DNA from 2 places in the Vescimonas coprocola genome. Region 2 is predicted to be linked to the other one. Evidence: predicted binding sites of a transcription regulator. Region 2 holds the regulator's gene; the other holds the start of a gene.
What was found. The regulator LexA, encoded in region 2, represses DNA repair genes until DNA is damaged. The targets are predictions, from matches to a motif close to CNAACANNTGTTNG.

Region 1 (6,552 bases), 1.1 Mb from region 2:
GCCCGCCCGGTTTTGGCGGAGGTGCAGGCTCTCATCGCTCCGGCCAGCGCCGCCAATCCCCGGCGCATGAGCAACGGCTTTGACTACAACCGCTTTGCGATGCTGCTGGCGGTGCTGGAGAAGCGGGGGAATCTGAAGGTCTCCCAGTGTGATGCATACCTGAATATCATCGGTGGTCTAACGCTGGAGGAACCGGCGGCAGATCTGTCCGCTGTGGTGGCCATCGCCTCCAGCTATCTGGACAAGCCCGTTCCCAGCCATATGGCCGCCATCGGAGAGGTGGGACTGTCTGGGGAAATACGGTCTATCAATCACATGGAGCAGCGTCTATCTGAGGTGCAGCGACTGGGTTTCACGCAGTGCATCGTCCCGGAGCACCGGGTCAAAGAGATGAAAGAACTGCCGCATCTGGAGCTTCTGCCGGTACAGAACGTGGCGCAGGCTCTCCAGCTGCTGGTACAGGGAAAGCTGATGAAGTGATGCGAGAAAAAGGAAGAGGGCATATGCCCTCTTCCTTTTTTTGTAACGGATGTAAGATAGTAATACTTTACAGTGACTAATAGAAATTCCTGGTTTTCGGCGACCTGCTTTCGGGGGATAAGCACCATCCTTGACACGCTAAGAATTGCCAGATATTCTGTTATGTCTGCTGACAGCGAAGGGTAAGGGCGAATCTCAACAAAATATGTACCCACGTCAAAAGAGAGCGAGTATCCTGTAAATTATCCATTTGAAGGAGATTCTCTTCCTCACGACCTGTTCGGAAACTATATAGAGTGTTCCGGTAAACTGGTGGTAGGCGGCAATTCAATTGAATCAAGCATTCTGATAATTGCGCCGTTTGCTACATCATGGGAGGAGGGGAGATTTTGCTGCTGCCTTTCATAGTCCAGCGGAAGAAACTCCGTCATCGTCCCTCGATATCGCTTGGGCAGGAAGGTATTCTGGCAGCGGGGATTCTCCCGTTCCCTGATGGCCACCGTCTCATAAAACCGCTTCCATAGGGATCGGAAGCAAAGCTCCTCCTCACCGGGCAGGGCCAACTGCAGGCTGTCTACCCGCATCATTCGGGATCGGCCGCTGCTGTATAGCAGTAGGTCCTTGTGTGTACTGTCGTAGATAAAAAAGGATTCGTTGGCATAGCGATTGCAGAAGTGGTTTCGCAGCAGGGGGAGGACTCGATTTTTTGGCTCGATTTCCGCTCCCAGCACGCCACTGTACTCGGAAAAACGGATGAAGCCACGCAGCTTCTCTAACTCGCCGCTCATGTGCCGCAGAGCCTTGGCCACGGGGTAGTAGGCCGCATCCGACTGGTTTCTCAGGAAATCCGGTCCTTCGTCCATCAGCTTGCGGACAAAGGTGTAAAGGTGCAACTCTTTATCCTCCATACAGGTGAGAAAGGCACGGTGCAGCAACTCTGCGGCACGCTTGGAGCGCTTGAAGATGCCCCGGTACACCCGGCGGGCGTGCTCCGGCACCGTCAGGATGCTGCGGACGGAATACAGGGAAAAACACTCCTCATCGCTGTAAAAGGCGATGGGGAATTCTTTGTGTACATAGCTTTCAAACACGCAGCAAAGGAATCCGTCGAAGCTGCCGTCGTATTGAAAGACCACATCCTGCCATGCCATCGTATCACCCCGCCGAGTCAAACAGCGACAGCTGCCGGCACTCTTCCGGCGGCAGCTGCCCTCGCTCCATCGCCTCTAATTGCCGCTGAAGGGTCTGGGCGGTAAATTGCAGGCCCTGCCGCATCCGGCCGCCGCAGGTGATAAAGAACTGCGCCCTCTTCAGCACCACCCCCAGTTTTTTCAGGTCCTCGAACCGCAGCGTACCATGGCGGCGGGCCGAGACGATACGCCGTGCGCTTATCGGACCGATGCCCGGCACCCGTAGCAGCGTCTCGTATTCGGCGTTCATGATCTCCAGCGGAAACTGTTCCAGATGTCCGATGGCCCAGTGGCACTTGGGGTCCACCAGCGGATTGAAGTCCGGGTGCTGCTCGTCCAACAGCTCCTCGGCCCGGAAGCCGTAAAACCGCAGCAGCCAGTCCGCCTGATACAGGCGGTGCTCCCGCAGCAGAGGGGGCTTCGTATCCTTGGAGGGCAGCAGACTGTTCTCGACTACCGGCACATAGGCAGAATAGAACACTCGTTTGAGACGGTACTTCTCGTACAAAGACTGGGTCAGGTGCAGGATATGGCGATCATTGTCCGCCGTGGCGCCCACAATGAGTTGAGTGCTCTGTCCGGCCGGGGCAAACACCGGGGCGTGGCGGGACTTCGCCAGCTCTGCCTTGCTCTCTCTGGCCCGGTCCCGAATCTGTGCCATGGGCCGCAGAATGGCCTGTTTGCTTTTATCCGGAGCCAGAGTTTGTAAGCCCTTCTGAGAGGGCAGCTCGATGTTAACGCTGAGCCGGTCTGCCAGCAGCCCCAGCCGCTGCACCAGCTCCGGCGATGTGCCGGGGATGGCTTTGGCATGGATATACCCGTTGAAGCGATACTCCTCTCGCAGGATCCGCAGGCACTCGATCATCCGTTCGGTGGTATAATCCGGGCTTCGCAGCACGCCGGAGGAGAGGAACAGCCCCTCGATATAGTTGCGGCGGTAAAAGCCGATGGTCAGCTCCGCCAGCTCCCGTGGTGTGAAGGCCGCCCGGCGGGTATCGTTGCTGCGCCGGTTGACGCAGTACTTGCAGTCGAACACGCAGCTGTTGGTCATCAACACCTTCAGCAGGGTGATGCATCGCCCGTCGGCAGAGAAGCTGTGGCAGCAGCCGGCGATAGAGGAGGTGGTGTTGCCGATCATCCCAGGCCGGGCGCTGCGTTTGACACCGCTGGACGTACAAGCCGCATCGTATTTGGCGGCGTCCGTCAGGATGGCCAGCTTATCCAGCAGCTCCATGCCGTTACACCGTGCGGCGGCGCTGCTGGGGACGATCCAGCCGGTCGATGACATGAATGGCGCTGCCGGAGAAGAAAGCCACGCCCACCACCATCATAATAAATCCAAAGGTCGTCATAGTACATACCTCCTGTGAAACTTTTGTTCTATCCTCATTATAAGTCGAACATCCGTTTCTGTCAATATGAAATCGAACAAAATTTCTATATTTCTGCAGAGAGGTTGACCGGCCCCGGATTTTGTATTAAAATAGGGGAAAACAACAAGCAGGGGATAAAAATACATGAATGAATTACAGCAGCGCTTTATCCGGGCAAGGCGGCAGGCCATCGCCCTGAACTATCAGCATCTCAACGACAAGCAGCGGGAGGCGGTGCTCTCCACGGAGGGGCCGCTTCTTCTGCTGGCCGGAGCCGGCAGCGGCAAGACCACGGTGCTTATCAACCGGGTGGCCAACCTTCTGCGCTATGGCCGGGGCAGCGACACGGAGGAGATCCCCATGCCCATCTCCGACGATGAGGTGGAGTTTCTGGAGCAGTATGTCCGGCACCCGGATCCGGAGCAGAAGCCCTTGGCGGATTATCTGTGCGCCGTGGAGCCCGCCCGCCCGTGGGAGGTACTGGCCATCACCTTCACCAACAAGGCTGCCAATGAGCTGAAGGATCGTCTGGAGCGGATGCTGGGGGAGGAGTCCCGTGATGTGTGGGCCGCCACCTTTCACTCCGCCTGCGTGCGGATTCTGCGGAGGGACATCGACAAGCTGGGCTTTGACCGCAGTTTTACCATCTACGATACCGATGACACCAAACGGCTCCTGAAGGACATTCTCAAGGAATTGGAGTTGGATGAAAAGACCTTTCCCGTCCGGGAGATCCAGACCATCATCTCCCGCTCCAAGGATGATATGATCCTGCCGGAGGAGTTTGCCGCTCAGGCAGAAAAATCTCAGGATTGGCGGCGTAAGCGCATCGGTAAAGTATACGCGCTTTACAATCAGAAACTACGGGACGCCAATGCGCTGGACTTCGACGATATCATCCTCCACACGGTGGATCTGCTGCGGACGGACAGGGAGACGCTGGCCTACTACCAGCGTAAGTTCCGCTACGTCCTCATCGACGAGTATCAGGACACGAACCATTTGCAGTATCTGCTGGCCAGTCTGCTGGCAGGGGGACACCGCAACATCTGCGTGGTAGGCGACGACGATCAGAGCATCTACCGCTTCCGGGGGGCCAACATCGAGAACATCCTGAATTTTGAAAAGCAGTATACCGGCGCCCGTACCATCCGTCTGGAGCAGAATTACCGCTCTACACAGAACATTCTGGACGGGGCCAACGCCGTCATCCGCCACAACACCGGCCGCAAGGGCAAGACTCTGTGGACGGAGAACGGAAAAGGGGAAATCATCACCGTCAAGACCTGCTTCAATGAGTCCGACGAGGCCAACTATGTAGTGGGGCAGATCATGATGAACTACCGTCGGGGCGTCAACTGGAAGGAACACGCCGTGCTCTACCGAACCAACGCCCAGTCCAACGCCATGGAGTATGCCTTTAAGCGCAACGGCGTACCCTATAAGATCATCGGCGGCATGAAGTTCTTCGACCGGGCCGAGGTCAAGGATATGCTGGCCTATCTGTGCGTCATCAACAACCCCACCGATGATCTGCGGCTGCGGCGCATCATCAACGTACCCTCCCGCAAGATCGGCACCGCCACGGTGGATAAGGCGCAGGTGATCGCTACGGAGGAGGGGAGGCCCCTCTATGAGATCCTCTGCCACGCATCCGACTATCCAGAACTGAAAGCAAGCGCTGTAAAGCTTCTTACATTTACAGATATGATGGAGGAAATGCGCCGCCATGTGGCCGATCTGGGGCTGGTGGAGTTCTACGAATATGTGTGTGACCGCACCGGCTATGTGCGGATGCTGCAGGAAAAGGACGATATGGAGAGCCGGGGCCGGCTGGAGAACGTACAGGAGTTGGCCTCCAGCATCATGGGCTTTCTGGAGAACGAGCCGGAGAACCCCACTCTGGCGGGCTTTTTGGACGAGGTGGCTCTATATACGGATCTGGACAGTCAGGCGGACTCCGACAACTGCGTCACCCTCATGACCATGCACAGCGCCAAGGGGCTGGAGTTTCCATGCGTGTTCGTGGTGGGCATGGAGGACGGCCTGTTCCCCGGCAACCGGGCCATGGGGGATGAGGAGGAGATGGAGGAGGAGCGGCGACTGTGCTACGTGGCCATGACCCGTGCCAAGGAGAAGCTGACCCTCACCAATACCCGGCAGCGCACCCTGTACGGCCGTACCAGCCCCGCTATGCCCTCCCGCTTTCTCAAGGAGATCCCGGAGGAGAATATGGAGTGGCTGGGGAAGCCCGAACCCCAGCAGGCGGCGTCCCACTGGGAGGGGGAGTGGCAGCGTCCTACCGCTGCGTCTCAGGTACGTACCCGTCGGGAGGAGCCGGTCCGATCTACAACGGCTCCGTCCGCTCCGTCGGTGCGGGCTCGCTCCGCAGCACCCTCTGCGCCCCTGATGCAGCTGCGGGCCGGCGACAGCGTTCGCCACAATGCCTTCGGAGACGGTATGGTGCTCAGCGTCCGGCCCATGGGCGGCGATGCGCTGGTGGAAGTGGCCTTTGACAAGATCGGCACCAAAAAACTGATGCTCAAGGCCGCCGGGACCCATCTGACCAAGCTGTGAGAGGGATAGACTCCCTGCGTTGGCGCAAAAATGCACGGAATGTTCGGAATATTTGCTTAGAACTTCTTGAAATTTCTCCCGGCGTTTGCTATAATAGCCCCAAAGGATAAACCCATCCACAATGGTAAAAAATTCAGCACAGAAAGGAATCGTTACCATGATCTATACTGCGGAAGTACAGCATATGTGTCCGGTGGCCAAGGGCGCTTACCACGGCCCGGCTCCCATCCCTGAGGAGGGGAGGTGGGTGCAGGCCAAGGAAATCTCCGATATCTCCGGCTTTACCCACGGTGTCGGCTGGTGCGCCCCTCAGCAGGGCGCCTGCAAGCTGACCCTGAACATTAAAAATGGCATCATCGAGGAGGCACTGGTGGAGACCATCGGCTGCTCCGGTATGACCCATTCTGCCGCCATGGCCTCCGAGATCCTCATCGGCAAGACCATTCTGGAGGCGCTGAACACAGATCTGGTGTGCGACGCCATCAACACCGCCATGCGTCAGCTGTTCGAGCAGATCGTATATGGCCGGTCTCAGTCTGCCTTCTCTGAGGGCGGCCTATCCGTGGGCGCTTCTCTGGAGGATCTGGGGAAGGGACTGCGCTCTCAGGTGGGTACCATGTTCGCTACTAAGGCCAAGGGACCCCGCTATCTGGAGATGGCCGAGGGCTATGTCACCCGGCTGGCGCTGAACAAGGACGACGAGATCGTGGGCTATGAGTTCATCAGTCTGGGTAAGATGATGGACTTCATCAAGAAGGGCGACGACGCCGCTGCGGCGCTGGAGAAGGCCAAGGGTCACTACGGCCAGTTCGAGAACGCCGCCAAGTACATTGACCCCCGGCAGGAATAAGAGGAGGACAAAAAATGGCACTGTTTGAAAGCTACGAAAGAAGAATCGACAAGATCAATGGCGTCCTCGCTCAGTATGGCAT
Region 2 (6,552 bases):
CGTAAGTCGGTGCTGGAGTACGACGACGTGATGAACAAGCAGCGTGAGATCATCTACGATCAGCGCAAGCAGGTGCTGGAGGGTATGGACGTCAAGGGCATCATCATGAACATGATGTCCACCGCCATCGGCCATCAGGTCAGCAGCGCCTTCGGCGGCGAGAGCCACATGGACGAGGCCGGGATGCGGGAGCTGCTGCGTCAGGTGGAGGGCCTGTACTTCCCCAGGTACACCGTGCGCTTCGAGCCGGAGCGCATCCCCCAGTTGACGGCCGAGGAGGTCATCGATGCCTTTACCGCCGCCGCTGCCGACTTCTACGAAAAGAAGGAGCAGGAGTTCACCTCCCCTGTCATGCGTGAGGTGGAGCGTGTGGTGCTGCTGCGGGTGGTAGACGAGTACTGGATGGACCACATCGATGCCATGACCGATCTGCGGCAGGGCATCGGTCTGCGGGCCTATGCTCAGACGGATCCCATCATCGCCTATAAGAAGGAATCTCTGGAGATGTTTGAGGAGATGATCTCCGCCATTCAGGAGGAAACCGTCCGGCGGCTGTACTCCGTACGGCTGCGGAAGAACGAGGAGGTCAAGCGGGAGCGTGTAGCCAAGACCACGTCGGAGAGCGTGGGCGGCGACGGCACCGTGAAGAAGCAGCCCCGCAAGGTGAAGAAGATTGGCCGCAACGAACCCTGCCCCTGCGGCAGCGGTAAGAAGTACAAGAACTGCTGCGGCCGGGATGCGTAAAAATCCCCGGACAGGAGGACTGCCATGGCATTTCATGACCATACGGAAAACGGCATCACCGTGCTGCAGAGCGATCTGCTGTGCGGCAGCATCCGCCACGGCTTTTCCACCCGCACCGGCGGCGTCAGCCCCGCCCCGTGGAACAGCCTGAATCTGGGCGTGGGCCGGGGCGACGATCTGGCCAATGTGCAGGAGAACTTCCGCCGGCTGTGCGGCGTGCTGGGTCTGTCCCATCAGCGGGCGGTGCTCAGTAAGCAGGTCCACGAGGACAACATCCGTCTGGTGACGGAGTCGGACTGCGGCAAGGGACTGTTCCGGCAGCGGGACTACGCCAGCGTAGACGCCATGATCTGCCGGGAGAAGCACATCCCGCTGGTGGTGTTCTCCGCCGACTGCGGCACTATTCTGCTGTACGACCCGGTGCAGGAGGCCATCGGAGCCGTCCATGCCGGGTGGCGTGGGGTGGCCAGCGGTCTGGCTGCCAAGACGGTGCGGCGGATGCAGGAGGCCTTCGGCACGGAGCCGGGGGATCTGCTGGCTGCCACGGGGCCGTCCATCGGTGCCTGCTGCTTCGAGACGGACGATGACGTGCCGGAGGCCATGCGCCGGGCGCTGGGTGCGGCAGCGGAGCCGTACATGGTGCGCTGGGGCGAAAAGTGGCACATAGACCTGAAGGGCATCAATGCCCTGTGGCTGCGGCAGGCCGGGGTACAGCGCATCGACGTATGCCCCGACTGCACCGGCTGCCACCCGGAGCGCTGGTGGTCCCATCGGAAGATGGGGGACCGCCGGGGAGCGCAGGCGGCACTCATCGCCCTGATCTGAACAGGAGACTGCCATGAAAAAGCGTTTACTATCCCTTTTGCTGGCGGCGGCGTGTCTTGTGCCGCTGTCTGGCTGCGACTGGGGCGAGGAGCCGGAGGAGACCTACGACACCCTCTCCCAATACTATCAGCAGAGCGACAGCACTAAGCAGGATACCCGTCTCACCACCTTCGGCCTGCCCTATCTGCAGGGGGAGACATGGGACCCCATCACCTGCGCCGACGGCGCCCAGCAGACACTGGGTGCGCTGCTGTATGAGAGTCTGTACACGCTGGGTACCGACTTTTTGCCCCGGCCTTGTCTGGCGGAGAGCGCCTCCTACGACGCCGAAAGCTACGCTCTGACCGTCACCGTGCGCTCCGGCGTCACCTTCTCCGACGGCTCGGCCCTGACGGCGTGGGACGTGGTGGCTGCCCTGCGGTGGGCCAAGGAGTCCGTGCGGTACGGCCAGCGGCTGGCGGAGATGGACTCCGTGTCCTATCTGGGAGAGAGTACCCTCCGCATCTACCTCACCCGCAACGACCCGCAATTCGCCGCCCGGCTGGACATTCCCATCATCAAGGGCGGCACCCAGGAGGACACGGTACCGGTGGGCAGCGGCCCCTACCGCTATGCCAAGGACGAGAGCGGGGTGTATCTGGCCCGGCGAACGGACTGGTGGCAGGATAAGACCATGCCGCTGGAGCGCATCGAGCTGACCGCCTGCAAGAACACCGACTCCATGGCCTACGCCTTCTATACCCACGACATCCAGATGCTGGTATGCGACCTGACCGGCACCAACACCTCCAACGTCTACGGCAGCGGCAGCTATACGGACATCCCCACCTCGACGATGCAGTATATCGGCTTCAATGTCACCCGTGCGCCCTTCAACGACCCCAAGCTGCGGGCGGCCCTGAGTCTTGGCATGGACCGGGCCGGCGGCGTCAGTGCCTTCCTGCTGGGGCATGGGCAGACGGCACAGTTCCCCCTGTCCCCCTCGGCGGTGGTCTACCCCAAGGATCTGGAGGAGACCTATTCCCCGGACAGCTACCGCTCCGCTATGGAGACGGCGGGCTATACCTCCGGCGAAAAGTCCGTCTCCGTCACCATGCTGGTGAACGAGGAGAATAGCTTCAAGGTGTCCATGGCCCGGAAGCTGGCCTCGGACCTCTCCCAATACGACGTGAAGATCGACGTAAAGACCCTGCCCTATGAGGACTATCTGGCGGCGCTGAAGAGCGGGGATTTCGACCTCTACTACGGGGAGTGCAAGCTGACGGCGGATTGGGATCTATCGCCGCTGCTGTCTCCGGGCGGGGCCCTGAACTACGGCGGCGTGCGGGACACACAGCTGGAGACCCTGCTGACGGCCTTCCGAACGGCATCGGAGGGCGAGGGACGCCAGACGGCGGCTCGGGAGCTGTGCAGCTATCTGAAGGAGCAGGCGCCGTTGGTGGCAGTGTGCTTCAAGTCCAACTCCGTGCTGCTGCCGGACGGAGCGGTGAAAAACGACATCCACCCCACCGTCTCTGACCCCTTTGCCGATTTTCAGGATTGGCAGCTGAATATGAAAAGCTAAGCCCTCCGGAAAATGAACTTTTTAGCAAGAACCGGCCGCAGGGAGAATCTCCCTGCGGCCGGTTCTTGCTTATCCGAAATCTGTGGGACACACCAGCCCCTTAATAGCGCCGGATGACGGCGGCCACCTTCCCCAAAATTTGTGCGTCGTGGCCGTCAATGGGGCTGTACGCCTCATTCTCCGGCAGGAGCCACACCTGCCCGTTGCGGCGGGAATAGCGCTTGACCGTGGCCTCGTCCCCCAGCAGGGCCACCACGATCTCGCCGTTGTTAGCGGTCTGCTGCTGGCGCACCACCACCAGATCGTCCGGCAGAATGCCTGCGTTGAGCATGGACTCCCCCCGAACCCGGAGGGCAAAATACTGGCTGCTGTCGCCGCCGGCGTCGAAGGTCAGGTAGTCCTCGATGCACTCCTCCGCCAGAATGGGGGTACCTGCGGCCACCGTCCCCACAATGGGGATCTGGTTCTCCTCCGGCAGCGGCTCCGTCAGGGTCAGCGCCCGGCCCTTGCCGGCCCCCTTGCCGATGACCCCCAGCTCCTCCATGTGTTTCAGGTGAAAATGGACGGTGGAGGGGGATTTCAGCCCCACGGCGTCCCCAATTTCCCGCACGGAGGGGGGATAGCCCTGCGTCCGGATGGTCTGGGCGATATAGTCATAGATCCGCTGCTGCATCTTCGTGAGCTGTACCATGTGCGCCGTCTCCTTCGTTTACATAAGGTTTTTCATAGTATACCATATATTCTCTCCGTTTGCAACAGATGTTCGATGGATTTTTCCGAATTTTTTCGGGCAAAAAGGGAGTTTCCCCTTGAAATTCCGTGGACGATATGGTATGATGGGTTGTACTTTGAAGAATAGCCTCTTTGGGCTTTATTTTGTTGGAGGGAAAGATTATGAAAATTGCTGTTACGATTCTGCAGCTGCTGTCTGCTTTGGTGCTGATCCTCATTGTTCTGTTCCAGTCCGGTAAGAGCCAGGGTCTGTCCGGTGCCATCGGCGGCATCGCTGATTCCTACATGAGCCGCAGCAAGGCCCGCTCCGTGGATGCCAAGCTGGCTAAGGCCACCAAGTGGGTGGGTGCCATCTTCGTTATCCTGACGCTGGTGCTGAACTGCATGGTCGCCGCCGGTCTGTAAGATCTATCGGTTGAAAGAAGGTCCCCGAAGCATTGCTTCGGGGACCTTCTTTTGCCCATTTTTCTCACTCGGGTCGTCGGTACAGATGCCCGGCCTCGGCAGTCTGCCCCCGGAGAGCAAACAGCTCCTCCACGGTGACGAATTCCACCCCCTGCTCCGACAAACAGTCGATGGCCTGCAAGGCCGCCTCTACGCTGGTTCCGTAGCAGTCGTGCAGCAGGATCACATCCCCGTCCCTCGCCTGACAGATGGCGGAAAACACCTTCTGTACATCCCGACACTCCCAGTCGCAGGTATCCACAGACCAGTACAGCATGGGCGTACTCCATGCTGCCAGCTCCTCCTCGGTGATGAAGCCGTAGGGTGGCCGGACCCAGTAGGTCCCCTCCCCTGCCAGCTTCTGCAAAACGCCGTCGCAGCGGCTCAGGTCCGCCATGGCCTCACCGCAGGACAGGCGGTCCAGCGGCGCATGGTCATAGGTGTGGTTGCCGATCTGATGTCCCTCTGCCCGGATGCGCTGCACCAGTTCCGGATAGTCCTGCACCTGCTGACCGATGAGGAAAAAGGTGGCGTGGACGCCCCGCTGCTTCAGGCCATCCAGCAATCGGGGCGTATACTGGGGCGATGGCCCGTCATCAAAGGTCAGTGCCAGATACATAGGCTCCGCCGGAGCCGTAGCCGGCAGCGCCATGCAGCCCGTCAGAAGCAGGCACAGTACCAGCAGGGGCAGGATTCGTTTCATAGCATCACCGAAACAAATATATGCGCCCGGCGGAAAACAATTCCGCCGGGCGCTCAGCGTGTCGAAAAAGTTTTTTCGCCACGCTGCGGCATTTTTCAGAACTTCAAAAGCTCTGAAAAATGGGGATCATCATCGTGCAGGACACCCTTCCCGGGTTTCCCGCACACACCCTTCCTCCCCGTTGATGAAAGGCTCTCCTTTTTTGACAGACTCTGCGCCCGGCGGAAAGACCATTCCGCCGGGCGCTTGCATTATTCCAGAATGATGTCATACTCCGTGTCGTCCAAGTCTGTGAACTCCACCATGAGCCAGCTGGTATCCTGCGTAGAGATATGGTAGTTCAGCCGCCACAGATCGCCGCCGTCGGGAGGATCCAGCGTCAACGGCGGGCTGATGCCATCGCTGTGGTACAGCTCCGGCATCTCCGGCAGCTCCTCTCGCTCCTCCGGATAGTACAGCAGCACCGATACCTCCATGTACCCATCCTCCAGCTCGGTGGTGTTATAGCCCGACACCCATGCCTCCTCGCCGTACCACTGGAAGGACTCTCCCTGACTCAGGTACACCTCCGCAGGCTCGGCCGGTATCTCCTCCTGAGCGGGCGTCACCGTCACCCCATGACCTCCCTCATCGATTTTCGCCTGACAACTGCGGATCATGGACGGCAGCATTACAGACAGCATAGAGATGATGAACACCGCCATAAATATGCCGCCGGACGCTTTCTCCTTCCCGGATGCATGGCTCTTCCGGGGAGCCGCCTGCCGGACGGTACGCTCCGCCTTGTGGAGCTCCTGCTCCAGCTGGCGCAGCGGGTTCTTTTTCTTGGCGGGACGGGCCTGCTCCTCGAAGCAGACCTTCTTCTCGTAACAGGTCTTTTTTTCATAGCAGACCTTCTCCTGCTTGCTGGCACCGTGGTGAACGGTGCCGTCCACATCCACCCACTCCCGCCGGGGCCGGCGGTTGTAAGCGCCGCAGTTGGGGCAGCAGCCGTATTTCTCATAGTCATAGGTCCTGCCGCAGGACTGACAGTGTACGTTAGCCATAGCGCACCTCCCGTCGCTGTTTCTTCCGTGACAGTATACCATGCTTTGCCGGGAAACACAAGGGAAACACGGCTGCCAAGCCTCCTTCGGGAGATATCTCATCCCTCGAGGGCGCAAAAAAGCCCTTTTGTATGGCGGCAGTGCCATACAAAAGGGCTTTTTTAGTTGGGGCAGTTTACTTCACCAGTTCGATGAGAGCGGTCTCCGCTGCATCGCCACGGCGGATGCCGGTGCGGATGATGCGGGTATAGCCACCGTTGCGCTCAGCATACTCAGGAGCGATCTCCTTGAACAGCTTGTGGGCAACATCCTCTCTGGTAATGAAGCTCAAAGCCTGACGATACGCTGCCAGATCACCCTTCTTGCCCAAGGTGATCATTTTCTCAGCCATGGGCTGGATCTCCTTGGCACGGGTGATGGTGGTCTCCATCCGACCGTTATCCAGGAAATCGGTGACCTGCTGACGGAGCATCGCCATACGCTGATCGGTAGTC

Region 1: KJS28_RS04100 (putative DNA modification/repair radical SAM protein) is a predicted target of LexA. The motif match lies at 3,068-3,081, and genes of this name have one in related genera.

The regions. Positions count from the first base shown of each region.
Region 1 covers NZ_AP023418.1:830,216-836,767, forward strand. The annotation lists gene radA (DNA repair protein RadA) at 1-480, shown strand, start outside; gene KJS28_RS04095 (TIGR03915 family putative DNA repair protein) at 768-1,631, opposite strand; gene KJS28_RS04100 (putative DNA modification/repair radical SAM protein) at 1,636-2,904, opposite strand; gene KJS28_RS04105 (ATP-dependent helicase) at 3,188-5,620, shown strand; gene KJS28_RS04110 (iron-sulfur cluster assembly scaffold protein) at 5,778-6,470, shown strand; gene KJS28_RS04115 (GGGtGRT protein) at 6,485-6,552, shown strand, end outside.
Region 2 covers NZ_AP023418.1:1,881,915-1,888,466, forward strand. The annotation lists gene secA (preprotein translocase subunit SecA) at 1-744, shown strand, start outside; gene pgeF (peptidoglycan editing factor PgeF) at 769-1,569, shown strand; gene KJS28_RS09280 (ABC transporter substrate-binding protein) at 1,583-3,133, shown strand; gene lexA (transcriptional repressor LexA) at 3,234-3,824, opposite strand; gene secG (preprotein translocase subunit SecG) at 4,028-4,270, shown strand; gene KJS28_RS09295 (polysaccharide deacetylase family protein) at 4,335-5,012, opposite strand; gene KJS28_RS09300 (hypothetical protein) at 5,264-6,058, opposite strand; gene rplQ (50S ribosomal protein L17) at 6,234-6,552, opposite strand, start outside.